Linked DNA regions of Variovorax paradoxus. The protein of the gene in region 2 interacts with the protein of the main gene of each other region in a pairwise test. Links are inferred from orthologs where the notes say so. Each region holds a gene or a part of one and is shown on either strand. Other genes may lie near its edges. The genes, in order: bioB and QHG62_RS15255.

What was found.
Region 1: the proteins of QHG62_RS15255 (region 2) and bioB interact in binary tests that used the Escherichia coli proteins (3 or more experiments, as listed by UniProt). The link is inferred for Variovorax paradoxus from one-to-one orthologs.

The regions. Positions count from the first base shown.
Region 1 is NZ_CP123990.1:1,749,494-1,763,776, reverse strand. The notes cover bases 6,211-9,073. They hold bioB (biotin synthase BioB), read right to left. Parts: upstream 8,236-9,073; coding sequence 7,186-8,235; downstream 6,211-7,185. Other genes in these bases: accC (acetyl-CoA carboxylase biotin carboxylase subunit), read right to left, coding at 8,376-9,073; QHG62_RS08640 (VOC family protein), read right to left, coding at 6,695-7,189; QHG62_RS08645 (Lrp/AsnC family transcriptional regulator), read left to right, coding at 6,211-6,705. Outside these bases: excinuclease ABC subunit UvrB, read right to left, coding at 1-949; QHG62_RS08665 (polyhydroxyalkanoate depolymerase), read left to right, coding at 2,476-3,891; QHG62_RS08660 (RnfABCDGE type electron transport complex subunit B), read left to right, coding at 3,888-4,517; QHG62_RS08655 (LysE family translocator), read left to right, coding at 4,514-5,152; drug/metabolite exporter YedA, read right to left, coding at 5,166-6,092; more of QHG62_RS08645, read left to right, coding at 6,208-6,210; more of accC, read right to left, coding at 9,074-10,424; QHG62_RS08625 (hypothetical protein), read right to left, coding at 10,452-11,015; QHG62_RS08620 (acyl-CoA carboxylase subunit beta), read right to left, coding at 11,146-12,690; methylmalonyl Co-A mutase-associated GTPase MeaB, read right to left, coding at 12,731-13,780; QHG62_RS08610 (GNAT family N-acetyltransferase), read right to left, coding at 13,774-14,247; scpA (methylmalonyl-CoA mutase), read right to left, coding at 14,262-14,283. UniProt on the Escherichia coli protein: Catalyzes the conversion of dethiobiotin (DTB) to biotin by the insertion of a sulfur atom into dethiobiotin via a radical-based mechanism.
Region 2 is NZ_CP123990.1:3,145,013-3,159,355, forward strand. What follows is about bases 3,742-6,664. They hold QHG62_RS15255 (class II glutamine amidotransferase), read right to left. Parts: upstream 5,626-6,664; coding sequence 4,858-5,625; downstream 3,742-4,857. Other genes in these bases: QHG62_RS15250 (TonB-dependent receptor), read right to left, coding at 3,742-4,751; QHG62_RS15260 (ABC transporter substrate-binding protein), read right to left, coding at 5,676-6,664. Also shown: QHG62_RS15235 (benzoate/H(+) symporter BenE family transporter), read left to right, coding at 1-325; gshB (glutathione synthase), read left to right, coding at 325-1,281; QHG62_RS15245 (PepSY-associated TM helix domain-containing protein), read right to left, coding at 1,241-2,539; more of QHG62_RS15250, read right to left, coding at 2,541-3,741; more of QHG62_RS15260, read right to left, coding at 6,665-6,734; QHG62_RS15265 (MFS transporter), read right to left, coding at 6,889-8,370; QHG62_RS15270 (zinc-binding metallopeptidase family protein), read left to right, coding at 8,508-9,974; QHG62_RS15275 (cysteine-rich CWC family protein), read right to left, coding at 9,979-10,206; QHG62_RS15280 (6-phosphofructokinase), read right to left, coding at 10,212-11,468; QHG62_RS15285 (acyl-CoA dehydrogenase family protein), read right to left, coding at 11,516-12,679; QHG62_RS15290 (enoyl-CoA hydratase-related protein), read right to left, coding at 12,682-13,488; QHG62_RS15295 (acetyl-CoA C-acetyltransferase), read right to left, coding at 13,488-14,343.

The DNA.
Region 1 (14,283 bases), 1.4 Mb from region 2 along the record:
GCTGCTCCAGCCGCTGCGCCTCCACCAGCTTGCCCTGGCTGACGAACTCCTTGAGCCGCTCGGCCAGTTCGATCTTGATGGTTTCCACCGCGCCCAGCACCTTGTCGCGCGGGGTCACATAGTGGCTCGACGGATACACCGTAAAGCGCGGAATCTTCTGCCGGATGCGCCCGGTAAGCGGATCGAAGAGCTGCAGCGACTCGATCTCGTCGTCGAACAGCTCGATGCGGATCGCCAGCTCGCTGTGCTCGGCCGGAAACACGTCGATCGTGTCGCCGCGCACGCGGAAGGTGCCGCGCGAAAAGTCCTGCTCGTTGCGGGTGTACTGCATGCGGATCAGCCGCCCGATCACGTCGCGCTGGCCGATCTTGTCGCCCACCCGCATGATGAAACGCATCTGCGTGTAGTCCTCGGGCGTGCCGATGCCGTAAATGGCGCTCACCGTGGCCACGATGACCGTGTCGCGCCGCTCCAGCACGCTCTTGGTGGCTGAAAGCCGCATCTGCTCGATGTGCTCGTTGATCGACGAGTCCTTCTCGATGAACAGGTCGCGCTGGGGCACGTAGGCCTCGGGCTGGTAGTAGTCGTAATAGCTCACGAAGTACTCGACTGCGTTCTTGGGAAAGAACTCGCGAAACTCGCTGTAGAGCTGCGCCGCCAGCGTCTTGTTGGGCGCAAAAACGATGGCCGGGCGGCCCAGGCGCGCAATCACGTTGGCCATGGTAAAGGTCTTGCCCGAGCCCGTCACGCCCAGCAGCGTCTGGAACACCTCGCCGTCGAGCACGCCCTCCACCAGCCCGTCGATGGCCTTCGGCTGGTCTCCGGCCGGCGGATAGGGCTGGAAAAGCTCGAATGGCGAACCGGGATACTTGATGAATTCGCCCTGCTTGGCCGGACCGATCGGGTCCAGTTTCTTCAGGTCTGCTATGGCTTCGTTGTTCTCTGGCATGGCTGTTCCCGACAGGTGGCGATGGCGCCGGTAAAATTCAAGGCAACCGGAAAGCGTAGCGCAAGTCCGGTTGCCAGCGAAGCTTTCATCCCAAAGGACCTTTCCATGTCTATGTTCACCGCGGTCGAAATGGCACCGCGCGACCCGATCCTCGGCCTCAACGAGCAATTTGCAGCCGATACCAACCCCAACAAGGTCAACCTCGGCGTCGGCGTCTATTACGACGACAACGGCAAGCTGCCCCTGCTCCAGTGCGTGCAGGCCGCCGAACAGAACATGATGAAAGCCCCCACGGCGCGCGGCTACCTGCCGATCGACGGCATCGTGGCATACGACAACGCCGTCAAGGGCCTGGTCTTCGGCGCCGACAGCGAACCCGTGCAGTCCGGCCGCGTGGCCACGGTGCAGGGCATCGGCGGCACGGGCGGCCTGAAGGTCGGCGCCGACTTTCTCAAGAAGCTCAACCCCAATGCCAAGGTGCTGATCAGCGACCCGAGCTGGGGTCGGCGCCGACTTTCTCAAGAAGCTCAACCCCAATGCCAAGGTGCTGATCAGCGACCCGAGCTGGGAAAACCACCGCGCGCTGTTCACCAACGCGGGCTTCGTGGTCGAAAGCTACCCCTACTACGACGCGGCCAAGCGCGGCGTCAACTTCGACGGCATGTTGGCTGCCCTGAGTGCAGCGCCCGCCGGTACCGTGGTCGTGCTGCACGCCTGCTGCCACAACCCGACCGGCTACGACATCACGCCAGAGCAGTGGGACCAGGTGGTCGCGGCCGTCAAGGCCAAGGGCCTCGTGCCCTTCCTCGACATGGCCTACCAGGGCTTCGGCTACGGCCTGAAGGAAGACGGCGCCGCTGTCGCCAAGTTCGTCGACGCCGGCCTGACCTTCTTCGTCTCGACCTCGTTCTCCAAGAGCTTCAGCCTGTACGGCGAGCGCGTGGGCGCCCTCTCGGTGCTCTGCGAAAACAAGGAAGAAGCCGGCCGCGTGCTCTCGCAGCTCAAGATCGCCATTCGCACCAACTACAGCAACCCGCCGATCCACGGCGGCGCCGTGGTGGCAGCCGTGCTCGGCAACCCCGAACTGCGCGCCCTGTGGGAAAAGGAACTCGGCGAAATGCGCGTGCGCATCAAGGCCATGCGCCAGAAGCTGGTCGATGGCCTCAAGGCTGCCGGCGTGAAGGAAGACATGAGCTTCATCACCAAGCAGATCGGCATGTTCAGCTACTCGGGCCTCAGCAAGGACCAGATGGTGCGCCTGCGCAGCGAGTTCGGCGTGTACGGCACCGACACCGGCCGCATGTGCGTGGCCGCGCTCAACAGCAAGAACATCGACTACGTCTGCGCGTCGATTGCCAAAGTCATCTAGGTGACAGCAAAGTGTGAGGGAATTCGTTTTCGGACGATTCCTTCACGCTCCTACGACGGGAAGACCCTCGCGCTGTGGCCGATGTAGGGTTTGGCCTCCTGCATCGCCGCAATTGCGCTGATATATTGCACTGCAACATTTCACTACAACACCAGCGATGCTTTATCAACTCTACGAAGCCCAGCGTTCCTTGATGGAACCGTTTTCGGACTTCGCGCAAGCGGCCTCCAAGCTCTATGGCCAAGGCGCGGTGTGGGGCCAGTTGCCCATGGCACAGCGCATGGCCGCAGGCTACGACCTGCTCTATCGCCTGGGCAAGGACTACGAAAAGCCTGAGTTCAACATCAAGTCGGTGAAGGTCGACGGCGACGACGTCGTGATCCAGGAAGTCGTCGAGCTCGACAAGCCTTTCTGCGAGTTGCGCCGCTTCAAGCGCTTTACCGACGAGCCGCACACTCTCAAGACACTCAAGAGCCAGCCCGTGGTGCTGATCGTGGCGCCGCTCTCGGGCCACTACGCCACGCTGCTGCGCGACACCGTGCGCACCATGCTGCAAGACCACAAGGTCTACATCACCGACTGGAAGAACGCGCGCCTCGTGCCGCTGTCGCAGGGCGAGTTCCACCTGGACGACTACATCAACTACGTGCAGGAGTTCATCCGCCGGCTGCAGGCCGAATACGGCAACTGCCACGTGGTGAGCGTGTGCCAGCCGACCGTGCCAGTGCTGGCGGCCGTGTCGCTCATGGCAAGCCGCGGCGAGCCGCTGCCGCTCACCATGACCATGATGGGCGGCCCCATCGACGCCCGCAAGTCGCCCACCGCGGTGAACAACCTTGCAATGAACAAGAGCTACGAGTGGTTCGAGAACAACGTGATCTACCGGGTGCCGCAAGGCTTTCCGGGTGAAGGCCGCCGCGTGTATCCGGGCTTCCTGCAGCACACGGGTTTCGTGGCGATGAACCCCGACCGGCATGCCAGCAGCCACTACGACTACTTCAAGGACCTGATCAAGGGCGATGACGCGAGCGCCGAGGCCCACCGCAAGTTCTACGACGAGTACAACGCGGTGCTCGACATGGACGCCGATTACTACCTGGACACCATTCGCACCGTGTTCCAGCAGTTCGAGCTCGTGAACGGCACCTGGGACGTGAAGAACCCCAAGGGCCAGATCGAGCGCGTGCGCCCGCAAGACATTCATTCCACCGCCCTGCTCACCGTCGAGGGTGAGCTCGACGACATTTCGGGCTCGGGCCAGACCGAGGCCGCGCACAGCCTGTGCACCGGCATCGACGACGCGCAGCGCGAGCACTACGAAGTCAAGGGCGCGGGCCACTATGGCATCTTCAGCGGCCGCCGCTGGCGCGAACTGGTCTATCCCAAGGTGCAGAAATTCATCGCCGCCCACGACCAGCCCCAGCGGCGCGCCGGCGCACGCGAGGCCCTGCCGGCCGAAGACCGCATCAAGCCCGGGCGAAAGACGGTTGCCGTGGCCGCCAAGAAGAATGTCGCAGCCAAGAAAGCGGTGGCCGTTGCAGCCGTGAAGAAGCCCGCGGCACGCAGGAAGTGAACGGGCTGGCCGCGCGCATTCACAACGCACTGCCGCAAACGCAGTGCACGCGTTGCGGCTACCCCGATTGCGCGGGCTATGCGCAGGCCGTGGCCGACGGAGAAGCCGGCATCAACCAGTGCCCGCCCGGCGGCGCGGAAGGCATTGCCAGGCTCGCGCAGCTCACGGGCCGCGAACAGGTGCCGCTCGATCCCCGGTTCGGCACCGAAGGCCCACGCGCCATGGCGGTGATCGACGAGGCCTGGTGCATCGGCTGCACGCTCTGCCTCGATGCCTGCCCCACCGATGCCATCGTGGGCATCAACAAGCGCATGCACACGGTCATCGAAGCGCACTGCACGGGCTGCGAGCTCTGCATTCCGGTCTGCCCCGTCGATTGCATCTCGCTCGAGGTTGAAACGCCGGGCCGTACAGGCTGGGCCGCATGGTCGCAAGCGCAGGCAGAGGCGGCATTGAAGCGCTACCAGCTGCATGGCGAGCATCGCCGCATCGCCAAGCGAATCGAAGAACCTGAACCCGCCGCCGCTGAGCCGCAAGCCGCCGACACGCGCAAGCGCTCCATCGTCGAAGCAGCCCTGGCGCGAGCCCGCGCCGCCCAGCAACGCCCACCCACCGCCAAGCCATGACACCCGACACCCTGCTCATCTATGTGGTTGCCTCGCTCGCACTGGCCGTGATTCCCGGCCCCACGATGCTGCTGGCGCTGTCCAACGGCATCGATGGCGGCATGCGCCGCGCGAGCTGGGGCATTGCGGGTGCATCGCTCGGCAGCGTCACGCTCATTACGGTGGTCGCGCTCGGGCTCGGCTCGCTGCTGGCCGCATCGGAACTGCTCTTCAACGCGATTCGCGTGGCGGGCGTCGCCTACCTGGTGTGGCTCGGCATCAAGCTGTGGCGCAGCGACGCCACCGACCTGGGCGAGGCGCTGGCCAAGTCCGCCATCGAGGTTCGTCCGCACGGACGCATTGCGCTTGTGCGCAGCCTGCTGGTTGCGCTTTCGAATCCCAAGACCGTGTTGTTCTTCGCGGCCTTTCTGCCGCAGTTCATCGACATCACCAAGCCGCAAGGCACGCAGTACCTGCTGCTGGGTTCGATCTTCGTCGCGCTCGACACCTGCGTGATGCTGGCCTACGCGGCCGCCGGCACGCAGGCCGTGCGCTGGCTCTCGCGGCGCGGCCTCAAGGTGCTGAACCGCAGCTGCGCGGCCGGCATGTGGCTGCTGGCGGCCACGCTGGCCTTCTGGCGCCGTCCGGGCACCTGAACGACGTGCGCGCTCAGGCCTTCTCCTTCTGGGCGCGCTTGAAGAGCAGCAGCAACACGCCGGCCAGGATGACGGCCACCGCATACCACTCGAAGCGCGTCACGGTCTCGTTGGCAACCCACACGCCCAGCAGCATTGCGATCACGGGGTTGACGAAGGTGTAGCTCGAAGCGAGCGCCGCCGGGGCCCTGGCAAGCAGCACCATGTAGGCGTTGAACGCGATCAGCGAACCGAAGACCACGAGGTAAAGCCAGGCTGCCACGGCCTCTGGCTGCGGCGGCCACACGAACCGCTCGCCGGAGATTGCCGAAAGCACCAGCAGCACCACGCCGCCGCAGATCATCTCGCTGGCAAAACCCATGGCCCCGGGGGCAAGCGGCAGGCTGCGCTGGCTCAGCACGCTGCCCAGCGACCAGCAGATGCATGCGATGGAAATTGCCACCAGCCCTGCGGGCGACGACTGGAAGCCGCTTCCCTGCGTCAGCATCAGCACGCCGACGAGCCCGAGCGCGATGCCCGCTGCTTCGAGCCGCGTCGGCTTCACGCCCCAGATCAGGTTCAGCAATGCAATCAAAAGCGGCACCACCGCAATGAACGCCACCACCAGCCCGGAGCCGATCGACACTTCGGCATGGGCCGTACCACCCATGCCGCCGCCCAGCATCAGCGAGCCCACCACCAGCGCGTTGCGCCATTGCAGGCCCGACGGCCATGCGGCGCCGCGCCAGCGCATCCATGCAGCCAGCAGCACGCCCGCAAACAAGAAGCGAGAGCCCATCTGGAGAAAAGGCGCGAAGCTGACCAGCGCGTACTTGATTGCGAGATAGGTCGAGCCCCACACCACCCACGTGGCGGCGAGGCAAAGCCAGAGGAGCAGCGGCATCGAACTACGTACAGGCGACCTGGAAGCGGCTTGGGCGGGAGATGCGAGGGTAGGCATGCGAGATCTGTATTGTTGGTATTGGAACGCCATCCATGGTATGAAGGCAAACTCATTGCAGCCATGCACAACTCATGGTTCTCACCGTTTTGCACCGTCGATTTAAAGGAGTTGCATGGACTTCGCCTTCAACCCCACGCTGGACGCTCACGACACCCGCATCCTGGCCGAGTTGCAGGGCGACGCGCGGCTCACCATGGCCGAGCTCGGCCGCCGCGTGCACCTGAGCCAGCCGGCCGTGACCGAGCGCGTGAAAAAGCTCGAAGCCGCGGGCGTGATCAGCGGCTATCGCGCCACGGTCAATCTCGGCAAGCTGGGCTATGGCATCCGCGCGGTCATCCGCGTGGGCCGGGCCGACTACGCGCGCGTGGTCGAGCTGGTGCAGCAGACGCCGGAGTGCGTCAACGCCTACAACGTGACCGGAGACGACAGCTGGATCCTGGAAATTGCGGTCATCGACGTGAGCCACCTCGATGCGGTGGTCACCAAGTTCTGCATCCTCACCGAGACGGCCACCTCGATCATCTTGAACCCGGCACGCGAGCACCAGCCGATGCTGCCGCCTCAGCGCTCCGATGTGAAGCCGCCGATCAAGAAGGTGCTCAACGCGTAGCGGCCAGCGCGTTGAACGCAGTCACCACCTCGGGCGGCGCCTGCACCATTTCTATCAGCACGCCCTCGCCCGCAATCGGAAACTCGTCGTTCGCCTTCGGATGCAGAAAGCAGATGTCGAAGCCAGCCGCGCCCTGGCGAATGCCTCCGGGCGCAAAGCGCACACCCTGCGCGGTGAGCCATTCGACAGCCTTGGGAAGGTCGTCGATCCAGAGGCCCACATGGTTGAGCGGCGTGGTGTGAACCGCCGGCTTCTTCTCGGGGTCGAGCGGCTGCATCAGGTCGACCTCGACCTTGAACGGCCCGCTGCCCATCGAGCAGATATCTTCGTCGACGTTCTCGCGCTCGCTCTTGAAGGTGCCGGTGACCTCGAGCCCCAGCATGTCGACCCACAGCTTCTGCAGCCGCATCTTGTCGGGCCCGCCGATGGCGATCTGCTGGATGCCCAGCACCTTGAAGGGACGCGCGGAGGCCGTGGCCGTCATGCGCAGACCTCTACCTTTTCAGTGGTCGTGGTGCGGCGCGACTGCAGGCCCAGCTTGCGCAGCAGCTGCACGTCGGCCTCCACGTCGGGGTTGCCGGTGACCAGCAGCTTGTCGCCATAGAAGATGGAGTTGGCGCCGGCCATGAAGCACAAGGCCTGCACCGCATCGCCCATCTGCTGGCGCCCGGCTGAAAGGCGCACGCGCGCCGTCGGCATCGTGATGCGCGCGACCGCGATCATGCGCACGAAGTCGAAGGGGTCGACCGGCTCCGAATCGGCCAGCGGCGTGCCCGGCACGCGCACCAGGCTGTTGATCGGCACCGACTCAGGGTACGGATTCAGGTTGGCCAACTGCGCGATCAACCCGGCCCGGTGCACCGGCTGCTCGCCCATGCCGACGATGCCGCCGCAGCACACGCTGATGCCGGCGCTGCGCACATGGGCCAGCGTGTCGAGCCGGTCCTGGTAGGTGCGCGTGTCGACGATGTCGGTGTAGTACTCAGGCGCGGTGTCGAGGTTGTGGTTGTAGTAGTCGAGGCCCGCGGCCTTGAGCTGGTGCGCATGATGCGGCTCCAGCATGCCGAGCGTGGCGCAGGTCTGCATGCCCAGGCTCTTCACCGCTTCGACCAGCACCGCCACCTTCTCCACGTCGCGGTCCTTCGGCGCGCGCCATGCGGCGCCCATGCAGAACCGCGTGGCACCGGCGTCCTTGGCCGCCTGTGCGGCGCGCACCACCTCGTCGACTTCCATGAGCTTCTGCGCCTTCACGCCGGTGTCGAACTCGGCCGACTGCGGACAGTAGCCGCAGTTTTCCGGACAGCCGCCGGTCTTGACCGAAAGCAGCGTCGCAAGCTCGATGTCGCCTTCCGGGAAGTGCTGGCGGTGCACGGTCTGTGCTTCGAACAGCAGATCCATCAGCGGCTTGTCGAGCAGCGCCTGGATCGCCTCGACCGACCACGGGCCTTGCGGCGTCACCGGCTTTGGGGGCCGGTGCAGCGTGACAGGCGCCGAGATGGGCGCTTCAAAAAAAATATCGGAGGTCGTCATATCAATGAAATCTTTCATAGGTGCCCGAAGCATTGCCTGTTCGGGAAACACCGCGGAACCGGCTTCGCCGGGCCGCAGGTGTTGCCCCCGGAAGGGGGTTGGAGAAGCGACACGAAGTGCGCGCAGCCTGGGGGTGAGCTTTATTCAAACTCCATAATGATTTGATCGACCGCGAGCGAATCGCCCTTGTTTGCCGAAATCTTGCCAACCACACCGTCTTGCGTGGCAAACAATACGTTTTCCATTTTCATGGCCTCGATCACGGCCAGCTTCTCGCCCGCACGCACCTGCTGGCCCGGCTGCACCGACACCTCGACCAGCAAGCCCGGCATCGGCGACATCAGGAACTTGCTCAGATCGGGCGGCGCCTTGTAGGGCATCAACTCGAGCAACCGCGCGCCCAGTGGCGACAGCACCATGGCCTCGATCTGCGTGCCGTCGTGCGACACCCGCAGCGCGAGCGGGCTCTTGCCTGCCCCGCGCTCGACCTGCGCGGTGAAGGGGCGGTCGTTCACCATGCCTTGCACGCGAATCGCGCCCAGCGCAAAGCCGCTGTCGATCTTGTAGCTCTTGTCGCCCACGGCAACGGCGCTCGCGCCCGTCTTGCCGTGAAAGTCGGTCACGGACACCGGGTGGTGGACATGCTTGCCTTCCGGCCCCAGCTCCACCACCACGAACTGCTCGCCCACCTTCACGCCGTGGCCTTCGAGCTGGCCGCTGATGCCCGAGGCCCGCGCGCGGTAGCGGCGGTGCACATAGGCGGCAAGCGCAACGAGAAACGACGGATCGGCGTGCGGCACGTCTTCTGCGTGAAAGCCCTTGCCGTAGTGCTCGGCAATGAAGCCGGTGTTGAAGTCGCCCGCTACAAACTTCGGATGCGCGAGCAGCGCCGCCTGGAAAGGAATGTTGCTGCTGATGCCACGGATCACGAAGCCATTGAGCGCCTCGCGCATGCGTGCAATTGCATGCTTCCGATCCTTGCCGTGCACGATGAGCTTGGCGATCATCGAGTCGTAGTACATCGGAATCTCGCCGCCGTCGTACACGCCGGTGTCCACCCGCACGCCGTTCAGGTGCTCGGTGTCGCTCGCAAACATCGTCTCCGCGGGCGGCTGGAACTTCACCAGGCGGCCCGTCGAAGGCAGGAAGTTGCGGAAAGGATCCTCGGCGTTGATGCGGCATTCGATCGCCCAGCCGTTGCGCTTCACTTCGGCCTGCGTCAGCGGCAACGCCTCGCCTGCCGCAACGCGGATCATCAGTTCGACCAGGTCGAGCCCCGTGATGCATTCGGTCACCGGATGCTCCACCTGAAGCCGCGTGTTCATTTCAAGAAAATAGAAGCTCTGGTCCTTGCCGACCACGAACTCCACCGTGCCCGCGCTCTGGTACTTCACCGCCTTGGCCAACTGCACCGCCTGCTCGCCCATCGCCTTGCGCGTGGCATCGCTGATGAAGGGCGAAGGCGCCTCTTCGATCACCTTCTGGTGCCGGCGCTGGATCGAGCATTCGCGCTCGTTCAGGTAGATGACGTTGCCATGCGAATCGCCCAGCACCTGGATCTCGATGTGGCGCGGCTCCTCGACGAACTTCTCGATGAACACGCGGTCATCGCCAAAGCTGCTCAGCGCCTCGTTGCGGCACGAGGTAAAGCCCTCGAAGGCCTCCTTGTCGTCGAAGGCCACGCGCAGCCCCTTGCCCCCGCCGCCGGCCGACGCCTTGATCATCACCGGGTAGCCAATGTCCTTGGCAATCTCGACGGCGCGCTCGGCCGTTTCGATGGCGTCGTTCCAGCCCGGAATGGTGTTGACCTTCGCTTCGTTCGCAAGCTTCTTCGATGCGATCTTGTCGCCCATGGCGGCAATCGAATAGTGCTTCGGTCCGATGAAGGCAATGCCCTCTTCCTCGACCTTGCGCGCAAAGGCTTCGTTCTCCGACAGGAAACCGTAGCCCGGATGCACCGCCTCGGCGCCGGTCTGCTTGCAGGCCGCGATGATGCGGTCGGCCTGCAGATAGCTCTCGCGGCTTGGCGCAGCACCAATGTGCACGGCCTCGTCGGCCAATTCGACGTGGCGGGCTTCCTTGTCGGCTTCGGAATAAACGGCGACGGTGAGGATGCCCATCTTCTTGGCCGTCTGGATCACGCGGCAGGCGATTTCACCGCGGTTGGCGATAAGGATTTTTTTAAACATGCTGAATCCGTTTTCTTGCTGACCGCCTCAGCGGTTGATGAACATCGAGTAAACCGGCTGCGCCTGCGACCGATCGACGAACACATAGGCGATGCCATCTGAACAGAAGTTCGCCACTTCGGCCGTGCTGCCATCGGGAAGATCGACCCAGTTGTCGATCTGCAAAAACAAGCGTCCCGCGGGCAGTCTTTGCGCGCCGTTCGCCGTCCAGTGCGGCGCGCCGCCGCTCTTGGTACACCAGGGGCTGGCCCAGCCGCGAGGGTGCGCTGCTTCGTCGGGCAGATCGAAGTGGGCTTGGTAGTCATAGAACGCCTCCTCCAGCTCTGCAGGTACGCCGTCGTCATCCGCGCGCCATGCGGCAATGCCGATCTCGCGCAGAAGTGCCGGCTGTCCGTCGGCAGCATCTGAAGGCAGCGGTGCGGGCGCGTCGCCCAAGTCGGCGCCCTGTACCACGAATGCGCCATTCGTACCCGCGTCATGCTCCCAGAAGCTGCAGATGCTGTCCCACTCGCACTTGAACAGGAACAGCACCTCGCCGCTTGCGAGTGGCAACGCCTCCCCGTCCGCCGGCAACTGCGCAAGGTGGCTCATGGGGCGATTGCACTCGCGGCAGATAGGCCAAAGGCGCGCGGGGAGCCCCCAGGGCAACCCGCCCAGCTTTGGAACTAGCCCGGGTTCCGCTCCCTCGCGGAACTGGGGGTAATAGCTGCGCATATGAAAATCAGAGAGGAATGTTGCCGTGCTTACGCCACGGGTTCTCGAGCTTCTTCTCGCGCAGCATCACCAGCGAACGGCAGATGCGCTTGCGCGTTTCGTGCGGCAGGATCACGTCGTCGATGTAGCCACGCGCACCCGCCACGTACGGATTGGCGAAACGCGCCTTGTATTCGGCCTCGCGTGCGGCGAGCTTCTCGGGGTCGTTCTTGTCTTCGCGGAAGATGATTTCCACTGCGCCCTTGGCGCCCATCACCGCAATCTCGGCGCGCGGCCAGGCCAGGTTGACGTCGCCGCGCAGGTGCTTGGAAGCCATCACGTCGTACGCGCCGCCATAGGCCTTGCGCGTGATGACGGTGATCTTCGGCACCGTGCATTCCGCATACGCGTAGAGCAGCTTGGCACCGTGCTTGATGATGCCGCCGTACTCCTGCCCCGTGCCGGGCATGAAGCCGGGCACGTCGACGAAGGTAACCACGGGAATGTTGAACGCATCGCAAAAGCGCACGAAGCGCGCGGCCTTGATGCTGCTCTTGATGTCGAGGCAGCCTGCGAGCACCAGCGGCTGGTTGGCCACGATGCCGACCGTCTGCCCTTCCATGCGCGCAAAGCCGATCACGATGTTCTTCGCGTAGTCGGGCTGCAGCTCGAAGAAATCGCCGTCGTCCACCACCTTGAGGATCAGCTCCTTGATGTCGTAGGGCTTGTTCGGGTTGTCCGGCACCAGCGTGTCCAGCGAGTAGTCGGGCCGGTCGGCCGGGTCGCCCTGGCCGTTGTTGCCCAGGCGCACCGGCGGCTTCTCGCGGTTGTTGAGCGGCAGGTAGTTGTACAGGCGGCGCAGCATCATGAGCGCTTCGACGTCGTTCTCGAACGCCATGTCGGCCACCCCGCTGCGCGTGGTGTGCGTAACCGCGCCGCCCAGCTCCTCGGCCGTCACGGTTTCATGCGTTACGGTCTTCACCACATCGGGGCCGGTAACGAACATGTAGCTCGAGTCCTTCACCATGAAGATGAAGTCGGTCATGGCGGGTGAATAAACCGCGCCGCCCGCGCATGGGCCCATGATCATGCTGATCTGCGGCACCACGCCCGATGCCATCACGTTGCGCTGGAACACGTCCGCATAGCCGCCGAGCGAGGCCACGCCTTCCTGGATGCGCGCACCGCCGGAGTCGTTCAGGCCGATGACGGGTGCGCCGACCTTCATGGCCTGGTCCATCACCTTGCAGATCTTTTCGGCGTGCGCTTCGCTCAGCGCGCCGCCAAAGACGGTGAAGTCCTGGCTGTACACGAAGACGAGGCGGCCGTTGATCATGCCGTAGCCCGTCACCACGCCGTCGCCCGGAATCTTTTGCTCGGCCATGCCGAAATCGACCGAGCGGTGCTCGACGAACATGTCCCACTCTTCAAAGGTGTTGTCGTCCAGCAAGAGTTCGATGCGCTCCCGCGCGGTGAGCTTGCCCTTGGCGTGCTGCGCGTCGATGCGCTTCTGTCCGCCGCCAAGGCGCGCTTGAGCGCGGCGCTTTTCGAGTTGTTCGATCAGTTCTTGCATGGTGTGCTTCCGAAGCTGTGGTCCTGAATGTCGTGTGTTGTCATGGCCTGGCGGTGATGGCAGCCGCCGCAAGCAACTGGCGCGCCGCCGTCGATGCGGGCAGCGAGCCCTCTGCCACCTGCCGAGTGAGTTGCGGCAGCAGTTCGCGCACCTGCGTGTGCTGCCTGAATGCCTGCTTGAGGCCCGCGTCGATGCGCTCCCACATCCACGACGTGGCCTGCTTTTCACGCCGCTTGGCGAGCTTGCCATTGGCGGTTTGCAGTTGCCTGAACTGCGTGACAGCGTCCCAGAAAGCGTCGATGCCGGTACCCGCCAGCGCGCTCAGCTGCAGCACCTTGGGCAGCCAGAAGCGAACCTCGGCGCCGCTGTGCGCGTCATGCACCGCATGCGCATGGTCAGGGTTGCCCTGGTGGCCGAAGAGGCGCAGGGCAGAAGTGATCTGCGCCTGCGCACGCGTGGCGGCATCCTTGTCTATGTCGGCCTTGTTGATGACGACCAGGTCGGCCAGCTCCATCACGCCCTTCTTGATGGCCTGCAGGTCGTCGCCCGCGTTGGGCAGCTGCATCAGCACGAACATGTCGGTCATGCCGGCCACGGCTGTTTCGCTCTGGCCCACTCCCACCGTTTCGACAATGACGATGTCGTAGCCCGCGGCTTCGCACACCAGCATGGCCTCGCGCGTTTTCTCGGCCACGCCGCCCAGCGTGCCGCTCGACGGGCTCGGCCGGATGTAGGCGCGTTCATGCACCGAGAGGCGCTCCATGCGCGTCTTGTCGCCAAGAATGGAGCCACCGGACACGGTGGAAGACGGATCAATGGTGAGCACCGCCACGCGGTGGCCCTTGCCGATCAGCAGCAGGCCCAGCGTTTCGATGAAGGTCGACTTGCCGACACCCGGCACGCCCGAGATGCCAAGGCGAAATGAATTGCCGGTGCGCGGCAGCAATGCGGTGAGCAATTCATCGGCTTGCGCGCGGTGGTCGGCACGGGTGGATTCGAGCAGCGTGATGGCCTTGGCGATGGCGCGGCGCTGTGCCATGCCCTCCGGCTCGGCAATGGCGCGTTCGAGTGCCTCGGCCTGCTTCAGCACGCATCCTCCGAGGCCACGCGCCAGCGGTAGTGCAGGTCGACGCCCTCTTCGCCCTCGAGCACAAAGCCGTGCCGCACATAGAAGCGGTTGGCATCGCTTTGCACCAGCGCCGTGAGCTTGATGTCCATCCCTTGTTCGCGCGCCTGCGACTTGGCCCATTGCAGCACCCATTCACCGATGCCCAGGCCCTGGAAGCCGGTGCGCAGGTACAGATGGTCGAGCCGCAGCGCATCGGGGTCTTCGGGCTTGAGCGTGACAAAGCCGATGCGCAGGTCGCCGTCGAGCACGATGTGATGCATGTAAGGCACGACGAAACCGGCCTGGAGCCGTTCGCGTGAACGCGCCGGGTCGAAGCGGCCCACGCGCTCCAGGCTGGGGCGCATCGCATCGACGCGCAAGGCCAGCATGGCTTCGAAATCGCTGGAATCAACGGGCTGCAGCGACAGCCGCGACAAAAGATCGCCCACGTCTCGCGTCCCGATCAGGCCGAGACGGCTGCGCGA
Region 2 (14,343 bases):
GGCGTTTCCGAAAGAGCTGGTCGCCGCCATCGCCGGCCTGGCGCTGCTGGGCACCATCGGCAGCGGGCTGGCGGGTGCGGTGCGCGACGAGCCGCACCGCGAGGCCGCGATCATCACCTTCCTGGTCACGCTCTCGGGCGTGGCCATCCTGGGCATTGGCTCGGCGTTCTGGGGCGTGGTGGCCGGTGCACTGGCATTGGCGGTGCAGCAGGCCGGACGCACGAAGACAAAGGCCTCCGCCGGCAAGGACATCGCCGCTTCCGGCAACATCGCGCCAGACAGCAGCAACATGGCGGCCACACCTGGCGCCGGAAAGACTCCCTGATGAAAAACATCCTCTTCGTCGCCGATCCGCTCGATCATTTCAAGATCTACAAGGACACGACCTTCTCGATGATGCGCGAGGCCCAGCGCCGCGGCTATCGCATCGCGGCCTGCCTGCCGCAGGACATCCAGTGGAAGTCGGGCGGGCAGGTCACCGCCACGGTGCAGCAGATCACGCTCACCGGAGACGCAAGGGACTGGTACCGCGTCGATATCAGCGAGGCCAAGGCGCTGAAGGACTTCGACGCCGTGCTGATGCGCAAGGACCCGCCCTTCGACGCCGAATACATCTATGCCACGCACCTGCTCGAGCAGGCCGAACGCGAAGGCGCGCGCGTGGTCAACAAGCCGAGCGCGTTGCGCGACCACCCCGAGAAGCTCGCGATCATGGAGTTTCCGCAGTTCGTCACGCCCACGCTGGTCACGCGCAGCGCGCAGGCCGTGCGCGACTTTCATGCCGAGCATGGCGACATCATCCTGAAGCCACTCGACGGCATGGGCGGCATGGGCATCTTCCGCGTGAAGCAGGACGCGTTGAACCTCGGCTCCATCGTCGAGACGCTCAACAAGAACGGCGCCGAAACCATCATGGTGCAGCGCTTCGTGCCAGAGGTGGTTCAGGGCGACAAGCGCATCCTGATCATTGCGGGCGAGCCCGCGCCCTTTGTGCTGGCGCGCATTCCGCAAGGCACCGAGGTGCGCGGCAACCTGGCGGCCGGCGGCAAGGGTGTGGCCCAGCCGCTCACGGCGCGCAACCGCGAGATCGCCGAGGCCATTGGCCGGGTGCTCGCGCCGCGCGGGCTGCTCTTGATCGGGCTCGACGTGATCGGCGACTCGGTCACCGAGATCAACGTGACGAGCCCGACCTGCTTCCAGGAGATCACCGAGCAGACCGGCTTCGACGTGCCGAAGATGTTCATCGATGCGCTCGAGGCGCACCTTGCCGCACCGCGCTGAGTTCCTCGGGTAGCGCCTCGCGCTGCCGCCGTGTCTGCAGCAGCCGCGCGCGCCGCTTGCGCCACCAGATCACGATGCCCGTGATGGACAGGCCCGCCACCGCCAGCCCCATGAGCGACATCAGGATGCGTCCCGGCAGCCCCAGGATGCGTCCGCCGTGCAGCGGCAATTGCAGCTGCGCGAACACGTCGGCCGCCGTGCCGTGCCATGGCCGGTTGCTGCTGATGATGTGGCCGTCGCGGCCGTCCAGGTAGAGGTTGGACAAGCCCATGCCGTCGCTGTCGTCGTGCGAGGCATGGTCGAAGAACGACACGTTGTAGAAGCCGCCGCGCTGGTTGTAGAACACGCCGCCCAGCGGCGTGGTCCAGCCGCGCCGGCGTGCTTCGGCCTCGGCGTCCGCAACGATCTGGCGAAAACCTATGGTGGGTTCGATGCGTGTGCCCAGCGGTGCAAGCGGCACCAGTGCCGAGGGGCCGGGCGTGGTCTTCGACACCAGCGACAGCATCGGGTGGAAGATTTCCTTGTAGAGATTCAGCGAGAACGACGTGAAGGCGATGAGGATGATCAGCGCCCACATCCACAGCCCGCCCGCGCGGTGCAGGTCGAAGTTGAGCTTGTAGCCGCCGGCCGCCCATCGCACGGCCCAGGCCGGCTTCCAGCGGCGCCACCATTCGCGCGCAGCGCGGTGCTCGGGGTGCGCGGCCCGGCGCTGGCGCCGCGGCGTCGTGAGGTACAGCGCAACGAAGCTGTCGAGCAGCCACACCAGCGCCACGCCGCCCATGATCCAGTAGCCCAGCCGGTCGGTGCCCCAGACGGCCGGCACATGCAGCGTGTAGTGCAGCTTGCGCAGGAACGGCATCAGCGTCTCGGGCTTGAGCGAGATCGCGGTCGAGTCGCGCCGGCCGCGGATCTCGGCCGTCACTGGATCGACGTACACGCGGTTGTAGCCGAGCTGGTAGGGCTTGCCGGTGGCGGGGTCGGTGCGCGGCTGCACGAAGTAGCCGGCCGCGTGGCCTTCCTCGAACCCGAGCGGCATGTACGCGACGCGTGCGCGCGGGTCGTGCGCCTCGACCGCGGCCGCCAGGTCGAACGGATCGCGGAACGGCCCGCGCGATTCGGTGTCGTAGAGCTCGCTGTTGAGCCAGCCGTCGATCTCGTGGTCCCACGAGATCACGGCGCCGGTCAGGCCCGAGACAATGAGGAACAGTGCAACCGCGAGGCCCGCCCAGCGGTGCACTGTCGTCGCGAAGGCGCGCATCTCAGAAGTCGATGGTGCCGCTGACCGCAAAGGTGCGCGGTGCGCCGAGGACCAGGTAGTTGGAGCCCTGCGTGCCGCCCACCGACGCCCAGTACGACTTGTTGAACAGGTTGTCGATGCGCGCGCGCAGCGTGAGTGCGCGGCCGTTGCCCAGGTCGACCAGGTAGCGCGCGCCGATGTCGAAGCGCGTCCAGCCCGGGATCTGCTGCGTGTTGGCCGCGTTGGCGTACTGCTTGGAGGTGTAGAGCAAACGCGCGTTCAGCGACAGGTTGCGCACGCCCGGTACGTCCCATTCGGCGCCCAGGTTGGCCTGCTGCTTGGCAACGCCGATGGCCGTGCGGCCGTCGGTGGCACCGCCTTGCGTGTCCTTCTGCTTGGCGTCGAGCAGCGTCAGGCCGCCCAGAAGGCGCAGCCCCTTGGCAGGCTGGCCGAACACCGAGAACTCCAGGCCTTGGTTGCGCTGCTTGCCGTACAGGCCGTAGGTCTGGCCCTCGTACTGGTACGTGGGCTGGTCGGTGGTGAAGAAGGCCGCGCTTGCACCGACGGTGCCGCCGTCGTACTTGACGCCGACTTCCTTCTGCTTGGCCTGGTACGGCGCGAACACCTCGCCGGCGTTGGTGACCGGACGGCTGTTGACCGTGCCGGGTGCCACGTTGCCCTTGACGAGGCCTTCGATGTAGTTCGCGTAGACAGAGGTGCTCGGCGTGATCTTGAACACGACGCCGGCCACCGGCGTGGTCTTGCTCTTGTCGTAGGCGCTCGTTTCCTTGACCGTGTTGTAGGCGAAGCTGGTCTGCTCGATCGTCTGCCGGCGCACGCCGAGCGTGACCAGCAGGCGGTCGTCCATGAACGACATGGTGTCGGCCACTGCAACGCTCGAGGTCTTGATCTTGTCGGTCAGGCGCGGGTCTTCCAGCGTGTTGCCGGTGAAGTTATTGGCGACCGGGAAGGGCGACGCGTACGGCGCATAGATGTTGTTGCGCAGGCTGCCGCGCGAGATCGTGTAGGCGTTGTCGCGGTCGTTGCTGTATGTGGCGGCCGAAGCCACCACCGCGTGCTTCACCGGTCCGGTCACGAAATTGCCGCGCACGCCGATCTCGGCCGTGCCGATGCGGTCCTTGCGGGTGTTGCTGAAACGCGTGCCGCTGGTGTTGCCGAACGCGTCGGCGAGCGTCGGGTTCGCCAGCACGTTGTCTTCGTCGCTGCGGCGCACGCCGCCCGCGGCCCAGGCGGTGATGTTGTCGGTGATGTCGACTTCACCGCGGAAGGTGGCGAACTTATCCTTCTCCTTCGAATAGGTCCAAGGCTGCGCAAAGTTGGTGCTGGCGTCGGGCGCACGCGGAATCGGCAGCGCCGACGAGGGCGTGAGGCTCGGGCGGCCGTCCTTCAGGTCGTAGTCCTGGTAGCCGAAGTCGGCCGACAGGCGCACGTTGCGGTTGCGCCAGTCCAGGCCGACGGCAAAGGCGCTGAGCTGCTGGCTCTCTTTATGGACGCCGGTGCCGCCTTCGCGGCGCACGGCATTCATGCGAACGCCCAAGCTGTCGTCGGGGCCGAAGCGGCGCGCCAGGTCGAGGTTCACGTAGCCCTGTCCGCCGGTCTGCACGCCGAAGCCGACGCGCGTGAGCGGCTCGTTGGACGCCCGCTTGGGCAGCAGGTTGATCGCGCCGCCGATGCCGCTGCCGCCGGGCGCGGCGCCGTTCAGGAAGGTGTTGGCGCCGCGGAACACTTCCACGCGCTCGAAGAATTCAGAGGCGATGTACTGGCGCGGCAGCATGCCGTACAGGCCGTTGTAGGCCACGTCGTCCGAGTACACGGGGAAGCCGCGCACCACATAAAGCTCCTGGAAGTTGCCGAAGCCGCGCGCCTGGCGCACCGACGGATCATTGAGCAGCACGTCGGCAACGCTCTTGGCCTGCTGGTCCTGGATGAGCTCGTTGGTGTAGTTGGTGCTCGAGAACGGCGAGCTCATCATGTCCTGGTTGCCCAGGATGCCCACGCGCCCGCCACGGGCCACTTGGCCGCCGGCAAAGGGCTTGGTCAGGCCTTCGGCCGAGGCGTCGGCGCTGGCTTCGACGGTAACGGTGCCGAGGGTGCCGGCGGCTTCAACCGGCGCGGCGGTCTGGGCCGAGGCAGCCAAGGCATTGAGAACGAGCAGCGTGGCGGCAACCGTCGGGCGCAGGCTGGCGCGCAGAAAAGGGGAGGAAGAAGACATTGAAAGGTTCGAAAGGGGCGCAAATGAGAACCATTATTGTTACCCCGTCGAGCCGGTTTGCCGATACTTTCTCTCAATGTTGCGAAAAAGTGTCAGTAGAAACGCCTCAGTGCCCCAGCCGTTTACCGTCCACAAACACATGCAGCTCGCCCGGCACGAAGGGCGTCCAGCTTTCATTGCTCGTGAGCGGCGCGGTCACCACCACCGCCACGCGATCGTTGGGCGTGGTGTGCCGCGCAAAGTCGATCTCGAGGTCTTCGTCCGCGAGCTGCGCGGTGACGAAGGGATGGCGGCGCTCCACGTACCAGAGGTTGGTGGAGGCATGGGCCCAGAGCGCCTGGCCGTTCGAGAGCATGAAATTGAAGGTGCCGTGGCGGGCGAGCTGCGGCGCCAGTTCGCGCAGCGTGAGCGTGAGCTCCTCGATGCTCGGCACGCCCGCATGCGACTTGGCCAGCTCCTGCATCAGCCAGCAGAAGGCATGCTCGCTGTCGGTGTTGCCCACCGGATGAAAGTTGCCGTGCAGGCGTGGGCGAAAGTCCTTCAGGTCGCCGTTGTGGGCAAACACCCAGTAGCGGCCCCACAGCTCGCGCACGAAGGGGTGGCAGTTCTGCAGGTTGATGGCACCCTGCGTGGCCTTGCGGATGTGCGCAATGACGTTGCGGCTTTGAATGGGGTAGCGCCGGATCAGCTCGGCCACCGGCGATTCGCTCGCGGGCATGTGGTCGACGAAGTGGCGCAGGCCCCGGTCTTCGAAAAAGGCGATGCCCCAGCCGTCGGCGTGGTGGTCGGTGCGGCCGCCACGCTGGGCAAAGCCCGTAAAGCTGAAGGTCACGTCCGTGGGCGTGTTGCAGTTCATTCCGAGCAGTTGGCACATGGCGCTATTAAAGCGCGAGCGCAGCCGCCGCGGGCGAACCCGCCCAACGCTCAGCGAACGAAGCGGCCTTCGGGCGTGACGCGCACCATTTCGATGAAGCGAGAGCCGGTGGTGGCACCGGTCGAAAAATCGATGTCCATGCCCGCCAGGCGCAGCTTGAGCGCCCGCAGCGTGGCATGCAGGCGGGCGCGGGTCAGGTCGCGGCCGGTGCGCTTGAGCGCCTCGATCATCACCAGCCCGTTCAGGTAGCCCTCGAAGCTGCCGTAGCCCACGGGCACCTGCGCGCGTTCGGCCAGGCGCCGGTAGTCGCGCGTCACCACTTCGACCTCGCCCCACGGATACGGCGTGACCTGCGAAATGGCCAGCCCGCCGGCCTGCAGCGGAACCACCTTGGCCGTGACTTCGCCCGAGACGACCGACATGCCGTAGAACATCGGCTTGCTGCCCGCGGCATACATGGCCTTGATCACTTCGCCCGTGACCGTGCCGGCCAGGTACATCAGCACGGCCTGGGGTTGGCTGTCGGCAAGCGTCTTGCCGGCGGCGGCAGAGGTAGAGCCGTCGCCCTTCACCGCGACCACCACCGTGGGCGCCTGCTTGTGGGTGGCCATGGCCGCCTCGATCAGCTTGACCGCCTCGAGACCGCCGGGATTGTCCAGGTGCGCGATGGCGATCCTGCTCACACCGATGGTCGACAGGTGCTCGACCAGCGCCTGCGCCTCGCGGGCATTGCTTGCGCGCACGAAGTAAGCCGAGCCCGCCACGCGTTCACGGGCGCTGTCGCCCACGCCGTAGCCGCCCACGCTGGGTGCGCCGCTTTGCTGCAGCAGCTTGGCCGCGGCGGACGTGGTGCCCGAGCCCACGCAGCCGAAGAACGCGAACACGCGGTGGTCGTTCAGCAGCTTGCCGTAGTTCTCCAGCGCTTTCTCGGGCTTCAGCTCGTCGTCCAGCGCCACCAGCTTGATCTTGCGTCCGTTGACGCCGCCTTGCTCGTTGACGGAGTCGAATGCCAGCGCGGCGCCGTTGTGCACAACCTTGATCTGCGAGCCGAGCGGCCCGCTCAGAACGGCCGAGCTGCCAAGCACGATCTCCGTGTCGCTAACGCCCATTTCGGCGCCACTTGCCGACGACAAACGGGCCAGGCCCGCAGCCAAAACCGCCGACGAAGCGACAAAACTTCTGCGTTGCATACGGAGCCCATTCCATCAATGTCTAACAATATTAACAATTAGAAACGATGGATGCTTAGGTATTACTTGGGGCTTACCCTCGGGGTTCCGACTGCCGGAGTTGCCACGCCGCGCAGATGGCGATTGCGCAGAGCGCGGCCAGCATCAGGAACACCTCGTCGAACGCCGCCAGCCGCGCCGGGCTGGTCGTCGGGTTGGCAAGCGAATCGCCGTGCGCCGCCAGCCGCCACTCGAGCACGATGGCGCACAGGCTCACGCCGGCCGCACCGCCGAGCATGCGCAAAAAGTTGATGGCGCTGGCACCCTGGGGAATCAGCGGCTTGGCCAGCGGCCGCATCGAGCCCAGGTTGAGCGAAGGCAGGATGAAGCCCAGCCCGACGCGTCCGATGATGGCAAACGCCACCAGCAGCCACAGCGCGCTGTCGAGCCTCACCACCACCATCAGTGCAAAAGAGGCCGCCAGCAGCGCCAAGCCGATGCTCACCAGCAGCCATGTCGGTTGCCGGTCGGCCAGCCGGCCCACGCCTGCAATGGTGATGGCCAGCACAATGCCCGCCGGCAGCAGGATGGTGCCGACGTGCGAGGCCGACAGCTGCAGCCCCACTTGCATGTACACCGGCAGCAGGTAGGTGGAGCCAAACAGCGCCGTGCCGTAGATGAAGGCGACCACGCTGCCCATGGCGAACTGCCGGTACTGGAAGAGGCCCAGGTTCATCAGCGGCGTGCCGCCCGAAGCCGCAAACCGGCGCTGCCACCATATGAAAGCCGCAAAGGCAACCAGCGCGCCGCCCAGCAGCAGCGCCGCCTGCAGCGGCGAATCGCCTCGCAACTCGACCAGCCCGTTCAGCAGGCAGAGCGTGCCGGCCGTGCCCAGGGCCAGGCCGCGCCAGTCGAGCCCGCTGCCGCGCGTGGCCGCCACCCCGCCGGGCGCCGTGGTGGGCACGAACTTGTAGGCCAGCCAGAGCGACGCCAGGCAAAACGGCACCACCATGAAGAAGATGGAGCGCCAGCCGAAAAGGTCGACCAGCACCCCGCCGATGCTCGGGCCGATGGCCGGCGCCAGCACCACGCCCATGCCGAAGATGCCGCTCGCACGGCCTTGCTCGCGCGGCTCGAAGGCGCGCAGGATGATGATGGCCGGAATGGGCTGCACCACGCCTGCCGCCAGCCCTTCGGCCACGCGAGCCAGCAGCACCAGCGAAAAATTATTGGCCAGCCCGCCCGCCACCCCGCCCGCCAGCAGCAGCGCCATGGTGCCCGCGTAGGTGCGCCTGTAGCCGTAGCGCGACAGCAGCCAGGGGGTGGTGAGCATCGAAACGGTCATGGCCACCATGAAACCCGAGCTCACCCACTGCGCACGCTCTTGCCCGAGCGAGAAGTGGTGGCTCATGCCCGGAATCGCCACGTTGACGATGGTCGACGACATGATCGACGCCATCACGCCCACCATGACCGAGAGCAGCAGGTACCAGCGGTAGCGCGGACCGTAGCGTTCGCGCATCGTGCCGAGGGTGGGCGGTGCCGGCTGTGCGGCTTCGGGCTGGGGAGTGGGCATCGTGAGGCGGCGGCTCGGCTCGGGGTGCGGGTCCGTCGTCCTACAAGCATATCGGTCTTTGCGCGAATGGGCGCCGATGCAACGGTCGCACAATGGACAGGCTGTCCCGCACTGCTTTCGAGAAAACCAAAAACGACATGGCTCCCCAATCCGATCAACCCGGTGCGCAAACCGGCAACCAGGCCGGCGCAGCCGATCAGAACACCGCGCAGGCGGCGCCCAACCTCGCGGCCGAACTGGCCGCGCCCACCGTCAGCCGCGCCTACCGCTGCCAGTGCGGCCGCCCGGTGTTCCTGCGCAACAGCCAGTGCCTGGCCTGCCACACACCGCTCGGGTATGTGATCGAGCGGCTCGGCGTGGTGCCGCTGGCGCCCGTCGAAGAGGCTGGCGACAACCAGGCGCAGGCGGAGGGCGAGCAACCCTTGCCCGGCACCTTCACCGTGTTCGGCAATCCGGACGGCAAGAGGTACCGCCGCTGCGCCAACCTCATGACCGCCGCCAGCTGCAACTGGATGGTGCCGGCCCCGCGCGAGGGCGACGATCCCGCGTTCAACACCGACGGCCTCGCGCCCGGCTACTGCCTGGCATGCAGCGTCAACCGCACCATTCCCGACCTTTCCGTGGAAAGCAACGGCGAGCTTTGGCGCAAGCTGGAGCACGCGAAGCGCCGGCTCATTTCGCAGCTGCTGGCGCTGGGGCTGCCGGTGGTGAGCCGCCACGCCGACCCGGCGCACGGCCTGGCTTTCGATTTTCTGAGCAACATGCCCGGCAGCCCGCATGTGATGACCGGCCACGAGCACGGCGTGATCACCCTCAACGCCGAAGAGGCCGAAGATGCCGTGCGTGAACGCATCCGCGCCGAGATGCGCGAGCCCTACCGGACGTTGCTCGGCCACTTTCGCCATGAAATCGGCCACTACTATTGGGACCTGCTGGTGCAGCCCACGGCGTGGCTGGACGAGTTTCGCGTGCTCTTCGGCGACGAGCGCGCCGACTACACCGCAGCACTCCAGCGGCACTACGAGCAAGGGCCGCCGCCCGACTGGTCGATTCACTTCGTGAGCAGCTACGCGAGCATGCATCCGTGGGAAGACTGGGCCGAAACCTGGGCGCACTACCTGCACATGGCCGACACCACCGACACGGCGATGAGCTTCGGCGTGGATGCCACCAACGTCGAACTCGCGAGCGACCTGTTCACGCTCGAAGACCTGTGGCGGCCCGAGCATCCCGGCGCAGCCAAGTTCCTGGACTTTCTGAATGGCTGGGTGCTGCTCACCAATGTGCTGAACGAGTTGTCGCGCAGCATGGGCCAGCCAGACTACTACCCTTTCGTGCTGCCGCGTGCGGCCGTGGGCAAGCTGCAGTTCATCCACTGCGTGGTGACCGAGCAGCGCGACCGCCCGTCGTCCACGGCGGCCGCGCCGACGGTGCCGCTGCCGGAGGGTTCGCAGCCTCCTGTGCCAGCGAATGAACCGGCGGATGAACCGCCGAATGAGCCGGTGAACGAGCCCGCAAACGGGCCTGCAAACGGGCCGGAACCCGACCAGTCACAGTCGCAGACGCAGATGCAAAGCCAGCAACAGAACGCGGCGCAGTTCTAAAAAACTAGGAGCCGCCAGGTGTGCCCGCGGCGCAGCGCGCGCAAATGCAGGCCTTCCCGCGCATTTGCTGCGGCACCGCCGCCAGCGGCGCATTGCGAAAGTCCGTTGCCATGCACCAGCAGGGCGGTTGCGGCTCTCCGGTTTCGCGCGCAACTTCCATCGCACAGCGGTTCTGCTCGCCGCAGAGCGGGCAGCGCGTGGCGTCCATCGTGTCGAAAATAACTGCCGCCATGGTCGTCAGGCGAGCTCGAAAGCCGGCAGCTTCTTTGCCACCGCCACGTTCCGCAGCGTCGCGTACACCGGCAAGCCGTTGCGATAGGCCGGATAGTCCTCGCCCTCGATCAGCGGCAGCAGGTAAAGGCGGCACTTGTCGGTAATGCCATACCCATCATCCGAAATGAAGTCGCGCGGCATCGGCTTTTCGACATTCGCGACTGCGTCGAGCGGTGCGCTGCCGATGCGGTAGGTGTAGGGCGCATCGGAGGTGCGCTCGATGGTCGGCATGACCGCGTTGTGGCCTTCCAGCGCCAGCTCGACCGCACGCTGCCCCAGCTCATAGGCCTGCCGCACGTCGGTGGCCGAGGCAATGTGCCGCGCCGCGCGCTGCAGGTAGTCGGCCACGGCCCAGTGGAACTTGTGGCCCAGCGCGTCCTTGACCATTTGCGCCACCACCGGTGCTGCGCCGCCGAGCTGCGCATGGCCGAAAGCGTCGCGCGTGCCTTGCTCGGCCAGGAAGGTGCCGTCGGGGTAGTGGCAACCTTCGGACACCACTACCGAGCAGTAACCGTGCTGCTTCACCAGTTCGTCCACGCGTGCCAGAAACCGCGCCTTGTCGAACTCGATCTCGGGGAACAGCACCACCACCGGAATGCCGTGGTCCGCAGCAAGCCCGCCCGCCGCCGCGATCCAGCCCGCATGGCGCCCCATCACCTCGAGCACGAACACCTTGGTGGAGGTGGCCGCCATCGAACGCACGTCGAACGAGGCTTCGAGCGTGGACACCGCCACGTACTTGGCCACCGAGCCGAAGCCCGGGCAGCAATCGGTCAGCGGCAGGTCGTTGTCGATGGTCTTGGGCACATGGATGGCCTGCAACGGATAGCCGAGCGACTGCGACAGCTGGCTCACCTTGAAGCAAGTGTCGGCCGAATCGCCGCCGCCGTTGTAGAAGAAGTAGCCGATGCCATGCGCCTTGAACACTTCGATGAGCCGCTCGTATTCGCGCCGGTTCTTCTCGAGCGACTTGAGCTTGTAGCGGCACGAGCCGAATGCGCCCGAAGGCGTGGTGCGCAGCGCCGCAATCGCCTCGGCCGGCTCGGCGCCGGTGTCGATGAGTTCTTCGGTCAGCGCGCCGATGATGCCGTTGCGCCCGGCGTAGAGCTTGCCGATGCGGTCCGGGTGTTTTCGTGCCGTCTCGATCACGCCGCAGGCCGACGCATTGATGACCGAGGTGACGCCGCCCGACTGGGCGTAGAAGGCGTTGAGGATGGGCATGCGGCCATTCTCCCGCAGGCCTTCGCCGGGCGCCAGTGGCGCCGCTTTCAGCGCCCGCCCAGCCCCATCGAACGCGTGATCACTTCCTTCATGATCTCGTTGGTGCCGCCATAGATGCGCTGCACCCGCGCATCGGCGTAGGCGCGGGTTATCGGGTACTCCCACATGAAGCCGTAGCCGCCGTGCAGCTGCACGCACTCGTCCATCACCTTGCACTGCAGGTCGGTGGTCCAGTACTTGGCCATGCTGGCGGTGGCGGTATCGAGCTTTTCGGCCATCAGCAGTTCGATGCATTTGTCGACGAACACCTGCGCCACCTGCACCTCGGTCTGCAGTTCGGCCAGCGTGTAGCGCGTGTTCTGGTAGTTGCCCACGGGCTGGCCGAACACCTTGCGGTCTTTCACATAGGCCACGGTCTGGTCGATGGCGGCCTGCGATGCGGCCACCGCGCTGATCGCAATTTGCAGCCGCTCCCAGGGCAGTTGCTCCATCAGGCACACGAAGCCGCGGTTCAGCTGCGCGGCATCGCCGAGCAGTGCATCGGCCGGCAGCCGCACGTCGTTGAAGAACAGCTCCGACGTGTCCTGCGCCTTGAGTCCCAGCTTCTTGAGCCGCTTGCCTTTTTCGAAGCCCGCCATGCCGCGCTCGACCAGGAACAAGCTGGTGCCCTTTGCGCCCGCGGCCGGGTCGGTCTTGGCCACCACGATCACCAGGTCGGCATGCCAGCCGTTGGTGATGAAAGTCTTGCTGCCGTTGAGCAGGTAGCTGCCGTCGACCTGCCGGATGGCGCTGGTCTTGACCGCCTGCAGGTCGCTGCCCGCACCGGGCTCGCTCATCGCGATGGCGCCGACCATCTCGCCGCTCGCGAGCTTGGGGAGGTAGTGCCGCTTCTGCGCTTCGGTGCCGTAGCGCAGGATGTACGGCGCCACGATCTCGCTGTGCAGGCCGAAGCCGATGCCTGTAAACCCGCGCGCCCAGAGCTCCTCGAACTGGATTACCGAATAGAGCAGGTCGGCGCCGGCGCCGCCGTATTCCTCGGGCAGCGCCATGCAGAGAAAGCCGTTCTCGCCGGCCCTGGACCACACGCCGCGGTCCACATAGCCCTGTTCTTCCCACGCCTCGTGGAAGGGCGCGATCTCCTTGTCCATGAAGCGGCGGAAACTGTCGCGAAAGGCCTCGTGGTCGGCGCTGAAAAGCGTGCGTTCGATCATGCTCAGCGCCCCGGGAACGTCGGCGGGCGCTTCTGCAGGAAGGCGCTCACGCCTTCGCGGAAGCTCGGCCGGTCGATCAGCTCGCGCTGGCGCTCGCTTTCGTAGTGCAGCTGTTCGGGCAGCGTGTGGCGCTCGGCGGCCTCGAAGGCTGCGCGTGCTTCAACCACCGCGTGGGCCGGCAGGCGTGCGAGGCGCTGCGCAATCGCGCGTGCTTCCTCGAGCAGCTGTTCGTCGTCGGCGCAGGCCCAGATCAGGCCCCACTGCACCGCGCGGCCGGCGCTCAGGCGCTCATCGAGCAGCGCCATGCCCATGGCCCGTGCCTTGCCGGCCCGCCGCGGAATGGCCCAGGTGCAGCCGAGGTCGGGCACGATGCCGAGCTTGGGCAGGAAGGGCAGGTAAAAGTAGGCGCTGCGCGCCGCAATCGTCACGTCGGCCGCCAGTGCCAACCCGACACCCGCGCCCGCCGCGGCGCCATTGACCGCGGCCACCACCGGCACAGGCAGCGTGCGCAGCGTTTCGATGAGCGGATTGCTGAGCGACTGCATCCATTCGGCCGTCTGGTCGCCGAGCGACTTGCCTTCTTCACCAGGCGTCATGGCGCTCAGGTCCGCGCCCACGCAAAAGGCCTTGCCGGCGCCGGTCAGGATCACAGCGCGCACTTCGCGATCGTCGCGGATGCGCTCCAGCGTGTCGCGCAGTTCGATCTGCAGCTCGCGCGCAATCGGGTTCAGCTTGGCCGGCAGGTTCAGCGTAAGCGTGGCGATGCCTTCGGCCAGTTCGTAGAGCACATAGGGTTGCTGCGCGGTCATCAGAGCCTTTCCACGATGGTGACGTTGGCCATGCCGCCGCCTTCGCACATCGTCTGCAGGCCATAGCGCTTGCCGCGCCGGCCGAGTGCATGGATCAGCGTGGCCATGAGCTTGGTGCCCGAGGCGCCCAACGGGTGGCCGAGCGCAATCGCGCCGCCGTTCACGTTGAGCCGCGCTGGATCGGCGTCGAGCGCCTGCAGCCAGGCGATGGGCACGGGCGCGAAGGCTTCGTTCACTTCGTACAGGTCGATGTCCTGGATGCGCATGCCGGCCTTTTTCAGCGCGCGCTGCGTGGCGGGCAGCGGGGCCTCCAGCATGATCACCGGGTCGTGCCCCATCACGCTCATGTGGTGGATGCGCGCGAGCGGCTTCGCGCCCAGCGCCTTCAGGCCGCGTTCGTTCACCACCAGCACGCCGCTCGCGCCGTCGCAGATCTGGCTTGCGGTGGCGGCGGTGCAACGGCCGCCTTCGGCAATCAGCTTCACGCCCGCGATGCCCTCCAGCGTGGCGTCGAAGCGGATGCCTTCGTCCACTGTATGGCTTTCGCCGCTGCGCGCGCCGTCGGCCAGCAGGATCTCGATGGGCACGATCTCGTCGAGAAAGGCGCCTTCGCGGCTTGCCGCAATTGCGCGCCGATGGCTTTCGAGCGCGTAGCGGTCAAGCTCTTCCTTGTCGATGCCGTAGTTCTTCGCAATCATCTCGGCGCCCGTGAACTGGCTGAACTCCACGCCCGGGTAGCGCTGCCTCATTGCCGGGCTCATGTAGGTGCCGAGGCCCGCCTTGGCGGGCAGCGCATTGGGCGTGAACATCGGCACGCGCGTCATGCTTTCGACGCCGCCCGCAATCACCGCGTCC